DNA from 4 places in the Paenibacillus sp. FW126-R14 genome. Region 1 is predicted to be linked to each of the others. Evidence: riboswitches for the same ligand, from Rfam matches in the RefSeq annotation. Region 1 holds a riboswitch; each other region holds the start of a gene.
The links. A riboswitch is a leader RNA that binds a small molecule or an ion and turns the genes downstream of it on or off. The one in region 1 is predicted to bind cyclic di-GMP.

Region 1 (4,534 bases):
CTGTTGGCGCAAGGCGGTACTCACAGTGGTGTAACGGTGTCCGGAATCGGCCGTGATGCGGCCGTGAAAATTATTTATCATGCACTCATCTACTACCTGACGCCTACATCCAACTTCGCCGTGATGCGCGCAGCGGCCATTCAAGCAGCTACTGATTTATACGGAGCAAATTCCGCTCAAGTGACCTCTGTAAAAAATGCGTATACAGCCGTAGGCGTGCAATAATTTGATTCCATAACCTAGAGCCTCCAAACCACCTTTAAGGTGAATTTGGAGGCTTGCTTTATTCCTATGAAGTTTGGAGCTTTCGAGCGACTCGTTCGCCAAGCTCGAAGGACGCTTGGTACAAGTAGCTGAGCACGATGGTTTGCGTATCGGGGGATATGCCTGCAAGATCGGCGGCCAGGTTATCTACCAAGCGTTCTTGCTGTAATGGGGCAAGAGCATGATAATACTGACCGGCTTGCGCGAAGTCATCTTGCTTGGGCAGGTCGGAACGCACGAGGCGACCTTCCACGAATCTCCCGTTGCCACTGGTCACGAGGGATTCAGGCGTCCAGTTCTGCTGATGATTAATCGGAATTTTGCGGAAGTCCGGACCAAGCCGCCGGCGCTGCGAATCCCAATAAATATTCGCACGCCCTTGAAGCAGCTTATCGTCCGATAACTCTGCGCCTTCCAGCAGGTTGGAAGGGGAGAAAGCCAACTTTTCTACTTGCTCCATATAATTATTAGGATTTCTATTTAATACTAATCTCCCTACAGGCAGCAAGGGATATTGCTGCTCATCCCATACCTTTGTATTATCCAACGGATCATAAGGGAGAAAGGATTCGTCTAGGGGGTTCATCAGCTGCACGTAAAGCCCATATTCAAACGTTGTGCCTGCGTTCAGCGCATCGAATAAGTCCTTGCCGGCATAATCCGGATTCTCGCAAGCGAGCCGGTCTGATTCTTCACGGTCTATATATTGCACACCTGCCAGAGGCATCCAATGATATTTCACGTAAGTGCGGACACCTTGCGCGTTTTTCCAGACGTATGTATTTACGCTGTGGCCCGGGATGTGGCGCAGACTCTTGACGGTGCCCTCGTCGGAGTAGAGCCGGACAAGAAAGCTTGTGCATTCCGGTGCTCGGGCCACGAAGCTCCAAAATCGCTGCGGATCGATTAGGTTGTTGACGGGCGACGGCAGGAAGGCATTGATAAATTCGGGAAAGCGGATGGCGTCTCTGACGGCGAACACGGGGATATGGTTACAGACAAGATCGAACACCCCATGATCCGTATAGAACTTCGTGGCGAATCCGCGCACGTTGCGGGAAGTATCAGGCGTGCCTTTGTTGCTGACGGCTAAGGAGAATCTTACTGTGACAGGGACCTGCTGACCCGGATGTTGCAAGAAACAAAGCTGCGTGTAAGCCGTCATGGCATGTACGGTCTCAAAATAGCCGAATGCGCCATATCCTTTGACATGCACGGGCCTTTCTAACAATTTCGCATGGATGAAAGTCTCCAGCTTTTCATGCAGCATGTTGTCCTGTTCCACTACAGGGCCTCGTTCGCCCACAGTTTGCGAATGAAAAGCAGCCGGTATATCTCCAGACCTTTGGTTAGGGCGAGTTCCATTACTCTCGTTCATCTTTCAACCTCCCATACCGGATATATCAAAAAAGTATCAAGAACTGCTATGCTATGCGAATAGGCCTGTGCCAAGCCCAACGAGTTGACCAATACATATAAATACAATGCGCATATATGTATTTTTAGAACTAGCCGGACTTCCTCTTGACGTTAACCCTATTGGTTCATTCTCGGGATGGCGGTTGAGCGAGGTTGGATAGATGAAAAATAACCGGTTCTCCTTGAGGAGGGCCGGTTTAGTTCTTCTGATGAGCCGTGTACGCATTGTCCAATTAGTGGACTTTAAGAAGAATATAGTTTAGTATTGGTTTATTCTTACATAAGAACGATCAGTTTCGCGATAATAGCAAACCTGCCGTAAAGGCAGTGACGCAAAACTACAGGGCCTAAGGGTGTATACCTATGGCAGCCAGTTGCCGAACGAAAATGCAATAAAGACAAACTTTGCAACTTTTGTTTTTATGGCGTTATTTCAAACACAGTTCGGTGTGCAGCCGAACTGTGTTTTTTTGTCATGAAAGAAGGGGCGGAGAAATGAAAAGGTTCTTTCCTATATTATGTGGAGTTTGCTTAATATTATTCGGTTTACCTGGAATGGCAGCAGCGGATTCGAAATACGCATTTCAAAATTCTACGAACCTTTCGACATGGTTATGGGATACTTCCAAGATTGTTTCCGATCAGGACAGTATCATTCATAATTTGGTCAACAATAACGTCAAGGTTTTGCTGCTTCAAATCGATACTACACTCGAACAGAAGCATTATAAGGAATTTATAAGCAAGGCGACTGCTAATGGAATTCGTGTGCATGCCCTAGATGGTGCACCTGAATGGGTGGCCGATCATGGCATTACACTTCAGCAGATTTTTCTTAAATGGTTGAATAACTATCAAGAGTTTGCGTCACCAAATGAAAAATTTACGGGTATACATTTAGATGTTGAGCCCTACGGGCATGAGCAGTATGCGGATAACACCAATGAATTTCTGGAAGAATACCAGTCCATGATGCTGACATTTAGAAACCAAGCCGATCAACTCCAATTGGAATTTGGAATAGACATCCCATTTTGGTTTTACGGTGTACAGTACGATACCAAATATGGCAGTGGAAATATGGCAGAGTGGCTTTGTAAAAATGTTGAATTTATCAGCATCATGGCATACCGGGATGCAGCAGCTGGAACTGACGGGATCATCGGGATCTCTTCAGCGGAAATGAAGTTATTTGAGAAGTATAAAGTGAAGGGGACGATAGCGGTTGAAACCGGCCGTCTTGCGGAAGAATATCAATTTGTAACCTTCTTTGAAGAAGATAAAGCGTATATGAATCAGCAGTTGGAGCTTGTTTATCAAAATTACAAAGCCAATCCTGCTTTTCATGGAATCGCGATCCATCATTATGACAGTTGGATGAAGATGGAATAAAACTTTCGCCATAACCCCAGCCATAAAGGTTTAGGGTTATTTTTCATTTTTTATGAAAATAATGTAAAGGGGTCTCAACAAATTGATATTTAAGTCTGTATACCGATAAAATGAAAGGGGAGGCTAAGGAGATGACGCTGAAAATAAAGGTATTACTTGGCATTATTTCAATAATTGTATTATTTGGAATTTTGTTGTTATATCAATTTTTCTTTTTACATAGCAAAATAAATGAAGGCACGACTTCCTTGAAGGAAGGCGATGTTCAATATATCAGCAAAACAGACAATGGTTTTTTTTATATTTTAAATGTAAATAAATGGAATAAAATGTTTGTTAAGGGTGTTAATCTAGGAGCTGGAAAGCCGGGTGCTTTTCCTGGAGAAGTTGCGATTACCTACGATGAGTATATGAGGTGGTTCACCTATATTTCTCAAATGAATGCAAACACAATCCGGGTTTACACCACACAACGTCCGCAGTTTTATAACGCTTTAAGTGATTATAATCACAAGATGGAGAAAGAAGGCAATCAGCCCATCTATATGATTCATGGTGTTTGGGTGAATGAAGATGATATCATGACGATCGATGATGCTTTTGGGAACAACGAGAAGATTCTCAGTGATGTCATTACGAGTGGCAAAGAAATTGTTGATATTATACATGGGAATGCCTATTTGCCTGTTAGGAAAGGATATGCGGATGGCACCTACACGACAGATGTGTCGAAATATGTGATAGGTTGGATTCTAGGCATAGAGTGGGACCCTTCTTTTGTCGTAGGCACGAATGAGAATAACCCTAACCGCCGTGTATATGAGGGCAAGTTTCTATATACATCCGGCGCTTCGCCATTCGAAGCATTTCTAGCCGAAATGGGCGATCAAATCGTCGAGCACGAAATGACCAACTATCATATGCAAAGGCCGGTTGCATTCTCAAACTGGGTAACGACGGATCCGCTCAAGCATCCGAATGAACCGTATAAAAATGAAGATCTGGTGGAAGTTAATGTCGAGCATGTGAAATGGCATGATACGTACAAACCAGGTATGTTCGTTTCGTATCACGTGTATCCTTACTACCCGGATTCTTTTAGTTTTCAAAAGGATTATATTGAATTCAAAGGCCCAGACGGCAAACCAGATCCTTATTTAGCTTATTTGGAAGATATCAAAAAGTTTCATTCGATGCCTATTGTGATATCGGAGTTCGGCATACCGGCTTCGCGAGGGAAGGCGCACGAAAATCGAATAACCGGGTTTAATCAAGGGTTTATCGACGAAAAGACGCAAGGTGATATGCTGATGCATATGATCAACGATATTCACACGGCCAATCTGGCAGGCGGCATCGTATTTTCGTGGCAGGATGAGTGGTTCAAAAGAACGTGGAACAACAACGATCTTGATCTGCCTGATTCTCGTCCGTTTTGGTCGAATCCCCAGACGAATGA
Region 2 (4,534 bases), on a different contig from region 1:
TTTATTTCTTGTTACTGTCATAGATGGCTTCACAAAGGTCAACTGTAAACTGACCCGACATGCCTTCAAGTGCGGTATTGGTGAACGCCACGACGCTGAGCCGCTGCACAGGATCGACGAACCACGAATGACCATAGGTGCCGCCCATGCGCCATGTACCAGGGGATTCCGGAGTATTGGCGGCGACAGGATCCTTCAGCAGTGTAAAACCTAAGCCAAAGCCTCGTCCTGGCCAAAAAGCCATCTCCAGATTACCAATCTGGTTACTAGTCATTTCGCGCACCATAGACTCCGGCAGCAGGGGTGCTCCTCCCTTGCGCAATGTTTCCAGCAGTTGCAAAAAGTCCCCTGCACTGCCGACCATGCCGGCTCCCCCAGAAGGATAGGCAGTGTCGTCAAGTGCCCTGCCAGGGGCAAGCCGGAAGCCCGCCGTGCCCTCTATAAAGGCAATGCTGTCGGGATCTTGGAGAGGCCGTGGCTCCGGAAATTCATTGGCATAGACAGTGGCAAGCCGCTCTGGGCAGGCTGCAGTAAAACCGGTGTCGCTCATACCAAGCGGCTTTGTCACCAGCGAGTGTATGGCCTCGCCAAGCGGTGTTTCTGTAACTTTTGCAATTACTGCTCCCAGCACATCTGTTGCGATCGAGTATTTCCACTCGGTGCCTGGTGTATAGAGTAGCGGTACAGAAGCCAGCCTGCGCAGGTTCTCTTCCAACGTGATACCGGGCTGATCCATGCCATCCGATACGCCTGCCCGCTGATAAGAACCATTTTCTTCTTGAAAAAAGCGGTAAGTCAGACCTGCGGTATGCGTCATCAATTGACGAATCGTCAGAGTCGCGAACTCGCCGTTTTGAAGACGTGGCCGAAACTCTGGAAGGTAGCGATCAACGCGGTCATCCAGCTGTAGGCGACCTTGCGCAACTAACACTAGAGCAGCCGTTGAAACGATAGGCTTAGTAACCGAGGCAAGCCGGAATAAAGCGTCTTCTTGCATGGGCTGGTTCGTCTCGCGGTCGGCATGACCAGCAGCTCGGCTATAAACCAGTACCCCATCAATCGCCACTTTAATGACAGCTCCGACCAGTCGCTTGTCTGCAAGTGTTCGATCGATTACTTCATCGATGCGACCTGGTAAACATGCTGGATTAATTTTATTTGAATGCAGCATACTCAACATTTTTCATCCTTTCGGAATAGTTAAAGCTTAAATCGCTTTACTATTGTAAGCTTATTATATAAAATAAGTTATATCGATTACATAAGGCAACTAAGTTAAATGAGTCATTTTACGATGAATTACAAGTTAGTTTATAAGAAATACCTTAAATTTAAAGGAGTCGATTCCAATGGATCATGTGGATAAGCAAATCCTTTTCCACCTTCAAAGCCAAGCGAGAATTTCTATGACGGAGCTAGGAAAATGTGTCGGTTTATCACAACCCGCAGTAACGGAAAGAGTTAGGCGCATGGAGGAAAAAGGGATCATCAGCGAGTATCGCACCATCATTTCCCCTGAAAAAATTGGAAAACATGCTGCTGCCTACATTTTGTTCCATACAAGGGATTGTAACGCATTCCTTGATTTCTGCCGCTCGACTCCCGATGTCGTCGAATGTTACCGTATAAGTGGAGAACACAACTACTTATTGAAAGTAGTAAGCGATTCCACACGAGCTCTCGAGGAGTTCGGAAATCAATGTGATAAATACGGGACCTACACGATTCTAATCGTGATGTCATCGCCTATTGATCATAAATTTCTTATACCTTCACTTGGAGAAGCAAACATAAACATGCTGAGCTAGATAGATGAAATGGAAATCACAAATAAAAAATAGAGGTGATCAGTTCATATAGTGAACTAATCATCCTCTATTTACGTAACTGCAAGGGTAAAGATTTTACCCATTACAAAATTGGTATATAATAGATTTTATCCCTTTCCTTAGTTGTTAAGGTTGTCGGAGCCCCACAGCTAGATCGAGTTAAGGAGATAATTTATATGTGCCACTTTGAAGATATGGATAAAAATTTTATTGAAAATTTAACTAGAACGGCGTATTCACGGCTAGAAGACACTCATTTTCAAGCTATTCCACCGCTGGACAGCGCGAGTAATGTAATATCCCCCATTGCACAATACTATATTGCACCGTTTATTTTTCGAGCACCGGAAATGTGTATTATAATTCCACTTACACATATCGATCTAAATGATGATGCACTCAGAAATTTGCTTTGCCATTTTCAAAATATTCATGTCGTAACGTCTAAGAGAATTCCCGTTGAACTAAGATTAGAAAATCTTAAACCTACATCGAAGGAACTCTTTACTTTGTTGTTGAGTGAAAAAAGGATTAATCCCTTCGTTTTAGATTTATACCAATTTCATGGTGAACATACCTCTTCGGGTGATTATAAGTATGTAAGATTTAATAATAAGTCTGTTAAGACTAGCTACGAAGATGCGATAAATCCAATTCACATTCAAGAATTCGACGAAATATGGAATCATATAAAACTACTATACTCTGATAAGAAATATCTGCATCACTATCCGAATTGGCTATACTCCGACCAATTAATCAACTCAATCGCATTAAATTATTTTTCAACAGTCTGCAAAGAAGTTTATTTGTGCGTAGATAATGTGACATCTCACATTATTGAATTAACGCTCTTTAACAATTAGAAACTGTCCACGAATAAAAAAAAACAGCTCGCCTATATAGGCTGAACTGTTCTTAATTTGGAAGTCAAGATTTGATAAAGTCTTGTCATAAATGCTTCAATTTGGGGCATCGGCGGCATTTTCACTGAAAGTTTTACTTCGCCTTTCCAGTAGAAGATTAAGATGCTGTTGCTTCTGCCATGAAACATTTCGACATCCCAACAAGCTTCGTTAAGCGCGTATTCTTCCAAATTGATCAGTAGCTTTGGTCCATCCGTGGATGGTACCAAACGGGCAACATGATTGCCGCAAAGCGAAATTACTTTCTGCTCTTCATGTAGTTCGGACTGCATGCTGTCTGGTCCTCCTTTTTGTTCATGTTTAATTAGCGCTATGATAGAGAAAAACCCCACCATTGTGTACCGATCGGAGGGGGTTCGAAGGTGAATGCCCAATCGTTCGGCAGCTGGCTGGCAACAAGTTCGTTCCAGAACAAGGTAGCCCCTATAGCTTTGCGTCGCTGACTTTCGTCAGTTTTGCCATGTCGTGATGTGTTGTAAAGTTTATTTACATGAAAATATCTACACTATCAAGAATAAGGGAAGTTGTTTTGAAATCGTATAGTTCTATAGTACTAATTTCGCCATTTTTATCAAGTAATTTCTTTTTTCGACGAATTTTTCAGGAAGTTTTGTAGATTGATGGCGCCTTTCCAATAGAATAGCGACCCTGCCATGACCACAACAGCCATGATCAGATACAAAACGCTTCCGCCGTAAGCTACAAGCAAAAACCCGCCTATCCACGGTCCCATGAAATGGCCGACATTCGTTAAGGTTTGAGCGCCAAAATATGTGCCTCGCATATGCTCGGGAGCTAGCTTGTCAATCAGCATGTTCGCCGCGGGATAATTTAAAATTTCGCCAAGCGTGAAGATCCCCATCGATACAATCATCGGAATCAGCGAATGCGAGAACGCAAAACCCACATCTCCTAAAGCAAACATCAAATTGCCAAAAATAATGGCGGCAAGCGGCGTATACTTATTGGAAATTCGAGTAAGCGGTATTTGTAAAGCAATGACCACAATCGCATTAACACTCATAAGGACTGCGAACATTTTGACGCCATCGGTGAAACTTTGCTCCAAATACTGCGAAAGAGTCACCATGACCTGCGAGTATCCGATCGCCCCGATGATCCCGCCAAGGATGTAGTAGCGAAACGTGACATCGCTGCGGATGACACGCAATGCGGAGGCGAACGTAACCGGTTGTTTCTTCTCTCCTTCGATCTGCTTAATGCCAAAAACGATGAGGAGAACGTATAGCGTAACCGCATAGATCAAATAAACAATTCCAGTTAGCAGGAATGGCAGAGACCCGTCCATCGTAGCAAAAAAGGCACCTAACAAAGGACCGACAGCTACACCGACATTAATGGCCATGTATCTCATCGAAAAAACGCTTAGCCGTTTGGCCGGTTCTGTCAGATCCGCCATCAAAGCTTGCGAAACCGGCTCGTAGAACGAGCGGCACAGACCGTTTAACATATTGAGCAGCATGAATAAGACCGGTAGTTTTACGAAACTGAAGCCGACAAACACAACGGCCCATCCGAAAAGAGCGGCCAGCATAATGATGCGTCTGCCGAATCGGTCCGATAAGTTGCCGCCGATAAAGCCCCCGACCGTTCCGGCCAAAGCTCCCATCCCAATGACAACTCCGATCATTACCGCGCTCATGGATGTATGTTTGGCTAAGTAGATCGCCAGAAAAGGCAGACTCATGGAAGACGCCGCTCTGGCCATGACGGTCCCCAAAATTAACGTATGTACAATCGGATGATAAGAACCAAGAA
Region 3 (4,534 bases), on a different contig from region 1:
GGTGAATTTTACGTTATTAAACATAATATGTCTAAACATTTACAGTAAAATAATATAATATATGTATTTTATTAGTTAATTTCACGTAGCTCGTACATACTACGCGCGAAGCAAAGTCGCCAATCCTCACGATTTCCCCGCATTATTCGCGTATAATGCCGCCATTTTCGAGGTTACCGCACGCACTCATTGTGACGGTCGCCTGCGATAATGCGGCCGCGAAGAGTTCAAAGCGTAGTGCCTCGAGTATACGAAAACCGCCGTCTGCAATCAGAAGTAGGCATGTCCTATCGCGAAACCCAGCAAACGTGCTTGTATCAATTGCCGCAAGTAACTGTTTAAGCTGATCCGGACTGAGCGTCGCTTACTCTTTGTGATCAAAGCACGGCTGTTTAACGTTCTTGACTGGATTGATATGAACTTCTTTTCACGTGCCAAAAACAAAAAGTTAAATATGGTCCTCAAATCTCGCAGCTGAAACGCAATAGTGTAAGGCGACAAGTTGGGAGCGTCCTCTATATCGCGTCTAAGCTTAGTGCTCATAAATCTAACGTAATCGCGGACAACTTCGGTTGTGATCGCGCCAATATCCACTAGTTGTGGACAAGTTTGACCGATCCATTCGCGAAAATAACCCCAGTATAATACATAACTCCCCAACGTTCTCTCGCGCATGCCCTCCGCCTTCTTAGCAACATCAAAACAAATGGAACGCACTTTCAAGACCATACGAAGGCACTACGTCCACATTTCGGCATCCACTAGCGATTGATTTACCTTTCCGCGGATCAACATTACTCATAACGAAAACCCCCTTACGTTATTCCGTAAAGGGTCACATGAAACGGGTATTTAAACGGTGAATTTCCGGCATATAGTTCCGCAAATTTTCGTGTACAGACTGTATGCCTTACGTTCTCCTTCCGCTGAGCTCAATGTTAGCTAAACGTTGACCTACCGCGGATTTCTAAGCAAACGCGCCCGAGATGATTCGAACATCCGGCCTACAGTTTAGGAAACTGTTGCTCTATCCTGCTGAGCTACGGGCGCATAGCAAGGATTATGATAGCACGAAGCCTTGTGCGGTGCAACCTTTTGGGCGGCAGCGTGTAAATCTAGTGCCGCTAAAAAATATTCTCGCGGGAGCGCCTACTCCTTCCCCCGCAGCTTGCGGAAAAACTGCGTCAGCATAGTAGCGCACTCCGCCTGCAGCACGCCGCTGACCACATCGACCCGGTGATTGAACCGGTCCTCCTGCAGCAGGTTCATCAGCGTTCCCGCGCAGCCGGCTTTGGGATCGGTCGTACCGTAGATCACCTGCGGAACCCGCGCTTGGACGATGGCTCCCGCACACATCGGACAAGGCTCCAGCGTGACGTAGAGCTTGCAATCGAGCAAACGCCAAGCTTGCAGGTGCTCGCTAGCCTGCTTAATGGCAATCATTTCAGCATGAGCCAGAGGATCCAGCGTGGTTTCGCGAAGATTGTAGCCGCGGCCGATAATTTGACCTTGATGGACAACAACGGCGCCGATGGGCACCTCGCGAATGGCTTCGGCTTTGCGTGCTTCTTCAATAGCTGCTTTCATCCAGAGAATATGTTCATTATGCTCATTATGTTCATCCACAGGGGGACACCTCGCTAAAAATAATCTTATCCACATGTGTACAAAGAATCGAACAAATATTCGTTGTTAACAACCTGTGGATAACAATGTGTATAACTTAAAAAGTTGTGGATATGTAATTCTTTTAACATTCATACAACAAATACAATCCGTATGCAAGGGATTTAGTTGATAATAAGATCAGCCATCCGTATAATGAGAGATAACGTAGGTCTTTTAGACCATAAAGAACGAGATATGTATAAATTTCATTTGCAGGGTTCGATAATGGCAAACTTGCCGAAAGGCAAGGACGCAAAGCTGAGGGTCTACCGTTCCATGGAACTATGACAGCCTGGTTACCGAAAATCGATGCTTTTTTGGGTTGAGGTAATAGGCTGTTCCCGCGGTAAAGGGGCAGTCTATTTTTTATATACGGAGCACGGAGGAAGGTGTTGATGAACAAAATGGCGAGCAGGCAGAAAGCTATGAAGTTTTACGGCAGCAAAGAAGGGTACGATGCTGAAGTCATGATTGAAAGCAAGGCGATGCTGAGCAAGGACGATTTCGTAGCCACAGGCGTGCTTACTTATGCGCTCGGCGATATTATCGAGGTGGAGCTGCCGGAATATGATAATTTTGCGCTGGGCGATAAATGTAAAATGACCGTGTATACGAGGTCCGGGCTGTTTGTCATGGAGACAACGGTCGTGGCCAAGGAGCAGGGCTCTCTCATTGTCCTGAATCCGCCTGAAAACCGCAGGAAGTTTACGGAGAAAAGGGAGTTCCCTCGCGTGGATGTGAAGAATGAGGGGCTGCTTTTCGGACTTCAAGACAAAAATAAGCGAAATAAGCATCAATTCGATGATCCAATCCGGTTCTCTATCAAAAATATATCCGTCAACGGCCTAGGTTTCACAATCAATGAGAATGCTATGCTTGAAAAGGTCATACAAAAGCATTCCCAGCTTGAAGTGGAGTTGATTTTGGGCTTTTTGGTGCCATGTACAATGGAAATTGTCCGGCAGGAAAAAACGAATGAAGGCTATTACTACGGGGCAAGCTTTACCGCCATACCGGAACAGAAAACGAACGCGCTGCGCGGCTTTATTTTAAAAAATCAGATCGAAACCTACTTCGTCCAGAAGCGGGAAAATGAAACGAAAAAAGCGCTGGAAAAAAAGTCTGCGGCTAATCAGTAGCCTTCAGGCTTTTTTTTGCGTTCCAAGTACTATATAATAAGAAGGATGATTTTCGAAAATTAAGGAGTTGTAACTACAATGGCTTTGAAAGCAGGTATCGTCGGTCTACCGAACGTAGGAAAATCGACATTGTTTAATGCAATTACACAGGCGGGGGCAGAATCTGCGAACTATCCGTTCTGTACGATAGATCCGAATGTCGGGGTAGTTGAAGTACCGGACGAGAGATTGCACAAGCTGGTAGAGATGATTGTCCCTAAAAGCATTGTCCCGACAGCCTTTGAATTCGTTGATATTGCGGGTTTGGTAAAGGGTGCGAGCAAAGGCGAAGGGCTTGGAAATAAATTTTTGGCTCACATTCGTGAAGTGGATGCGATCGTGCATGTTGTCCGTTGTTTTGAGGATGATAATATTACCCACGTATCCGGTAAAGTGGATCCGATTGGCGATATCGAGACGATTAATCTCGAATTGATTTTGGCTGACATTGAATCCGTAGAGAAGAAGATCGAGCGCTCCCGCAAAAACCTGAAAGGCGGCGACAAGAAGGTTGTAGCCGAGGTTGAGTGTCTGGAACGCATCAAGGAAGCTCTCTATAACGATCTGCCGGCGCGCAGCATTGATTTAAGCGACGATGAGAAGCTGCTTGTACGCGATCTTCATTTGCTGACCATGAAGCCTGTGCTTTATGCGGCAAACGTGAGTGAAGATGAAGTGGCAACAGCGGATGAGAATCCGTTCGTCAAAATCGTTCAGGAGTACGCGGCGAAAGAAAACAACGAAGTTGTTTCGATCAGCGCGAAGGTAGAGTCCGAGATTGCTGAACTCGAGGACGAAGAAAAAGCGATGTTCCTGGAAGAGTTGGGACTTCAAGAGTCCGGCTTGAATAGATTGATTAAAGCAGCTTATCGCAAGCTTGGCTTATATACGTATTTTACGGCCGGGGTGCAGGAAGTAAGAGCTTGGACGATCCGCAAAGGAACGAAAGCTCCTCAAGCGGCTGGCGTGATTCACACGGATTTCGAGCGCGGATTTATTCGTGCCGAAGTTGTGTCTTATACGGATTTGGTAACGGCCGGCTCCATGAATGGCGCGAAGGAAAAAGGCCAAGTGCGCCTGGAAGGCAAAGAGTACGTGGTGAATGACGGCGACGTTATGCATTTCAGATTTAATGTGTAAACCATAAAAAATAAAGAAAGGAGTGATCCGTTATGTTGGATCGACTTCAGTCCATTGTGGACCGCTATGAGAAATTAAGCGAACTGCTGTGTGACCCGGATGTAACGAGTGACACGAAGAAGCTTAGAGAGTATTCGAAGGAACAATCTGATCTTCAGGAAGCCTACGATGCTTATAATGAATATAAGAGCGTGACCGAGCAGCTGGCAGACGCGAAAGCGATGCAGAACGAGAAGCTGGACGATGAAATGCGTGAAATGGTGAAAATGGAGATCGAAGAGCTAAGCGAACAGTCTGCTAATCTAGAAGAACAGCTTAGAGTGCTCATGATGCCAAAAGACCCGAATGACGATAAGAACGTCATCGTTGAAATTCGCGGAGCGGCAGGCGGCGATGAAGCTGCGCTGTTCGCAGGCGACTTGTACCGGATGTATACGCGTTATGCGGACGGGCAAGGGTGGAAAACGGAAATTCTCGATGCTTCCGTCAATGATTTGGGCGGGTTCAAAGAGATTATTTTCATGATTACGGGCAAAGGCGCTTATAGC
Region 4 (4,534 bases), on a different contig from region 1:
TGTGCGGTGCGGGACTTCATATAAAATCACCGGCAGGCCAACGCTTGCTACCCGGCGAAAATGCTCAATAATGCCTTGCTGGCTTGGCTTATTATAATACGGCACCACGACCAAAGCTGCATCAGCGCCCAGTTTCCCCGCTTGCTCCGTTCTGCGCACCGTCGACAGCGTATCATTCGTACCCGTACCTACGACAAGGGGAACACTTACATTCGAAGCCTCTCTGGCAGCCTGTGCCGCCGCAAACAAAACGCCAAGCTCCTCACTCAGAATCGTCGGCGATTCTCCCGTCGTCCCGTTCACGACCAGTCCATCCACCTCATCCTGAAACAAGTTATAGGCTTGATTATAGAAAGACGCTGCATCCACCTCGCCTCCTTCATCGAAAGGTGTAACAATGGGTACATAAACGCCATTCAAATCTCTTTCTTTTAACATTTGTGCCATCTCCCCGCTAGTTTTATGATGTACATACACTTTAGCATGGAACATCACATCACAGTTAGCTATAATAAATGATAATACTCATCAATATTTTTGATAAAAGTGAGGGGGACTCTCATGGACTTAACGTACTTCCGGACCTTTCGGGAGGTTGCCCGCAGAAAGAGCTTTACAAAAGCTGCAGAAGAATTAGGGTATGCACAGTCTAGCATTACGATGCAAATTCAGAAGCTGGAGCGCGAATATGGCGTCTCTCTCTTTGAAAGGTATGGCCGGCAGCTGCGGTTAACCCTACCAGGCGAAAGCCTGCTGAAGCTGGCCGTCCAAATGCTCGATCTCTATGACCAGTCCAAAGAAATCGTTGCGAGCCAAGTCACGGGAACATTGACGATAGGAACGATAAACTCGCTTGCAGCCTATTATTTGCCTCCATTTTTACAAGCGCTCAAACAGCTTTATCCCGGTCTTAATATCCATCTTTATCCTGACAGCGAAGCTTCCCTCATAACGAAAGTCAGAGAAGGCGACTATGATTTGGGCTTATTGCTGGATCGCTACCCGGCCGACCCTCTCTTGACGTGCACTACAATCAAAGAAGAGCCTCTAGTACTTGTAGCGCCTTTGGCTCACCCGCTTACACACCTGGAACGCATACAGCTATCCGACTTTCAAGAAACGGAATTTATCGTAACGGAAGAAAGCTGCATCTATCGAGGCATGTTTGAAAAATTGCTCAAAGATCACACCATCCCGCTTCACATCGGCTTCGAGCTTGGAAATCTAGAAGCGATTAAACAATGCGTCATGAACGGGCTCGGCATCGCCCTGCTGCCACGAATCGCCGTTCAAAGTGAGCTCGAACAGAACAAACTGGCGTCGCTTCCCTTCTCGCACGAAGACTTAACTTTAGATATTCAACTGCTGCTTCATCCCAAAAAGTGGATCTCTCAGCCGCTGCAAGCCTTTATTGGGCTGTTGACCAAGGGGAGCGTATAGTTTCTGTATCCGTTAGCGCAATTTCGAGCCTCATGCAAAAAAAGCCCTCCTTTTCAAAAAGGTAGGGCTTCTTTCCTGTTTGCTTATATGCGGATGTCGAGATTGCTTCCCAAATGCGGCGCCGCCGATGCGGTAACCAACTGCTGGGATTTCGCAAAATCCTGTACGAGCGTACTGGCTGAAGCTGATTGCATATCGCTCGCTTTGCTAAGCAGTTGAATGCCAACCGCCTGCTTCAAAGCGTCTCCGCCGCTAATGGCATTAAAGACACTGCTGCTGATATTCATATAGCGCTCCTCCTCTCATCGTTCGGTAGCTGGCGAGCATTCGGCCATAGCCGGTTAGCCCCTGTAGCTTTGCGTCTGCCGCTTTCGCGTCATTTGCCGGTTCGCAGATGTTAGGCTGTACCTAGCACACTTCCAGTATAGGTTTTGCTTGCGCAATTCGTCAATCTTCGATTCGTTTCTACACGCCAAACGCTGCAGGATTCTCTCTCCAAGAACGCAGCAAGGCCATATCTTCCTCTTTGATTGCACCCTTCTCCAGCGCCACTTCAAGCAGTGCAGCGTAGTTGGAAAGCGTGTGAAGAGGCATGTCCGCCGCTTGGAACGCATCCGTCGCCTTGTCCAATTGATAGGAGAAAATCGCCAGCACGCCTAGAGCTTCCGCTCCCGCATCTTTGACAGCGATGGCCGCTTTCAAAGAGCTTCCTCCTGTGGAGATCAGATCCTCGATGACGATGACCTTTTGCCCTGGTTGCACAGAACCTTCGATCAGGTTCTCTTTGCCATGGCCTTTGGCTTTATCCCGAATATAAATCATCGGGAGACCCAGCTTCTGCGCGACCCATGCCGCATGAGGGATGCCGGCTGTTGCTGTGCCGGCTACGACCTCGGCGTCCGGAAATTTCGCTTGAATCAAGCTGACGAAGCCGTCAGCGATGACTTCGCGAATGGCCGGGTGCGACATGGTCAGACGGTTATCGCAATAGATCGGCGATTTCAAACCCGATGTCCATGTAAAAGGCTGCTGCGGTCTAAGCGCTACCGCACCGATTTCTAAGAGAGAAGCAGCAACGTGCTTCGCAATCGTTTCAAGCTGTTGACTCACGTTCTTCCACCGTTCCTTCCGTTGTTAGGTGCTACAGGATGGAATCGATAATCGATTCCATCGCAGCCCTTGGATCCGCCGCGCCAGTGATTGGTCTGCCGATCACGACGTAGTCCGTTCCCTGAGCGAAAGCCTCGGCCGGCGTCATGATGCGCGACTGGTCGCCCACATCCGCTCCCGCAGGGCGGATGCCCGGCGTCACGGTGACGAATCCGTCGCCGCACGCCGCCTTAATCGCGGTCACCTCCAAAGGTGACGCGACGACGCCCTGCAGCCCCGCGGCATGCGCCAAGCGGGCATAGCGAATGACGGCTTGCTCAACCGTTCCGGTCAAGCCGATTTCCTCATTCAGCACCGCTTGCGAGGTGCTGGTGAGCTGCGTCACGCCGATGACGATCGGACGTGCAGCGCCTGCGGCTAGCCCCTTGTCAACGCCTTCCAAGGCGGCTTCCATCATGTCCTTGCCTCCGGCGGCATGAACATTGAACACATCAACCCCCAGGCGCGTTACGCTTTCCGCGCCGCCTTTGACGGTGTTCGGGATATCATGCATCTTCACGTCAAGGAACACCTTATACCCGCGATCTTTCAAGCTCGCGACGAAGCCGGGACCTGCAGCATAGAACAGCTGCATGCCCACCTTCACGTAGCAAGGAATCCCTTCGAGCTGCTTCAGCAGCCCTTCGGCACTTGCGGCATTGGGATAATCGAGCGCCACCATAATGCGTCCGGCAACGTCCGTACGTGTAATTACTGACAAGTCCGCCACCTCTTCCTTAGACATGAACCGGCATAGCGCGTGAAGAGAAATTGATAGCTTCAAGCATATTAACGAGCGCTCTTACCGTATCCAAAGATGTCATACAAACCACGCCGTTCTCGACCGCTTCACGGCGAATACGGAATCCGTCGCGCTCTGGCGTTTTGCCTTTGGTCAGCGTATTTACGACGAACTGCGCGTCTCCGCTGCGGATCAGATCCAAGATATTAGGCGAGCCTTCGCTTAGCTTGTGTACCGTTGTTACCGGCAGACCGGCTTCTTCGATGGCTGTCGCCGTTCCGCCCGTTGCGATGATTTTATAGCCAAGACGGTAGAAGCCTTTTAAAATGTCAATCGCTTCTTCTTTGTCTTTGTCAGCGACGGTAACTACGACTGAACCGGCGGATGGAATTTTCATGCCTGCACCGATTAACCCTTTGTAGAGCGCCTTAGCAAAGTTCGTATCGCGGCCCATAACCTCGCCTGTCGACTTCATTTCAGGTCCGAGCGTTGTGTCTACACGGCGAAGCTTCGCAAAGGAGAAGACAGGCACTTTAACCGAAACATAGCTATCTTCCGGCCATAGACCGCTTTTGTAACCCATATCAGCAAGCTTTTGTCCCATAATGACGCGGGTTGCCACGTTAGCCATCGGGATGTTCGTTACTTTGCTTAAGAATGGCACCGTTCTGGAAGAACGCGGGTTAACCTCGATAACATACACTTGTTCGTTGTGGATAACGAACTGGATGTTCACCAAGCCGACGACGTTCAGTTCAAGACCGATTTTGGTTGTAATCTCGATAATTTGCGCTTTAATCGCATCCGAGATCGATTGCGGCGGATACACGGCGATGGAATCGCCGGAGTGAACCCCTGCGCGCTCAACGTGCTCCATGATGCCAGGGATCAGAACGGTTTCTCTATCGCAAATGGCGTCAACCTCTACTTCTTTACCAAGCATGTAGCGGTCGATTAGAACCGGGTGCTCAGGGTTGATCTTCACCGCATATTCCATGTAGTTCAACAATTCTTCATCGGAGTAGACGATTTCCATCGCACGTCCGCCTAGAACGTAGGAAGGTCGAACGATGACCGGATAACCGAACTTCGCTGCAGTACCAACCGCATCATTGACCGATGTTACTGTACCGCCAGGAGGCTGTGCAATGGAAAGCTTGCTTAGCAAAGCTTCGAATTTCTTGCGATCTTCAGCGGTGTCGA

Region 2: linked by a shared signal. The riboswitch ahead of AC3WRW_RS04860 (hypothetical protein) and the one ahead of AC3WRW_RS00640 (amidase) in region 1 are both predicted to bind cyclic di-GMP.
Region 3: linked by a shared signal. The riboswitch ahead of AC3WRW_RS10020 (PilZ domain-containing protein) and the one ahead of AC3WRW_RS00640 (amidase) in region 1 are both predicted to bind cyclic di-GMP.
Region 4: linked by a shared signal. The riboswitch ahead of AC3WRW_RS05890 (YjfB family protein) and the one ahead of AC3WRW_RS00640 (amidase) in region 1 are both predicted to bind cyclic di-GMP.

Annotation. Positions count from the first base shown of each region.
Region 1 is NZ_JBYTBS010000001.1:150,009-154,542, forward strand. It holds gene AC3WRW_RS00630 (M4 family metallopeptidase) at 1-225, shown strand, start outside; gene AC3WRW_RS00635 (catalase) at 290-1,642, opposite strand; cyclic di-GMP riboswitch class I at 1,980-2,065, shown strand; gene AC3WRW_RS00640 (amidase) at 2,239-3,075, shown strand; gene AC3WRW_RS00645 (family 2 glycosyl transferase) at 3,207-4,534, shown strand, end outside.
Region 2 is NZ_JBYTBS010000005.1:52,320-56,853, reverse strand. It holds gene AC3WRW_RS04875 (serine hydrolase domain-containing protein) at 2-1,171, opposite strand; gene AC3WRW_RS04870 (Lrp/AsnC family transcriptional regulator) at 1,350-1,808, shown strand; gene AC3WRW_RS04865 (hypothetical protein) at 2,024-2,695, shown strand; gene AC3WRW_RS04860 (hypothetical protein) at 2,728-3,027, opposite strand; cyclic di-GMP riboswitch class I at 3,133-3,225, opposite strand; gene AC3WRW_RS04855 (MDR family MFS transporter) at 3,327-4,534, opposite strand, start outside.
Region 3 is NZ_JBYTBS010000010.1:148,530-153,063, reverse strand. It holds tRNA gene AC3WRW_RS10030 (tRNA-Arg) at 977-1,050, opposite strand; gene tadA (tRNA adenosine(34) deaminase TadA) at 1,150-1,626, opposite strand; cyclic di-GMP riboswitch class I at 1,886-1,972, shown strand; gene AC3WRW_RS10020 (PilZ domain-containing protein) at 2,064-2,807, shown strand; gene ychF (redox-regulated ATPase YchF) at 2,886-3,986, shown strand; gene prfA (peptide chain release factor 1) at 4,019-4,534, shown strand, end outside.
Region 4 is NZ_JBYTBS010000006.1:27,131-31,664, forward strand. It holds gene dapA (4-hydroxy-tetrahydrodipicolinate synthase) at 1-438, opposite strand, end outside; gene AC3WRW_RS05885 (LysR family transcriptional regulator) at 562-1,440, shown strand; gene AC3WRW_RS05890 (YjfB family protein) at 1,524-1,727, opposite strand; cyclic di-GMP riboswitch class I at 1,749-1,835, opposite strand; gene pyrE (orotate phosphoribosyltransferase) at 1,906-2,550, opposite strand; gene pyrF (orotidine-5'-phosphate decarboxylase) at 2,582-3,271, opposite strand; gene carB (carbamoyl-phosphate synthase large subunit) at 3,327-4,534, opposite strand, start outside.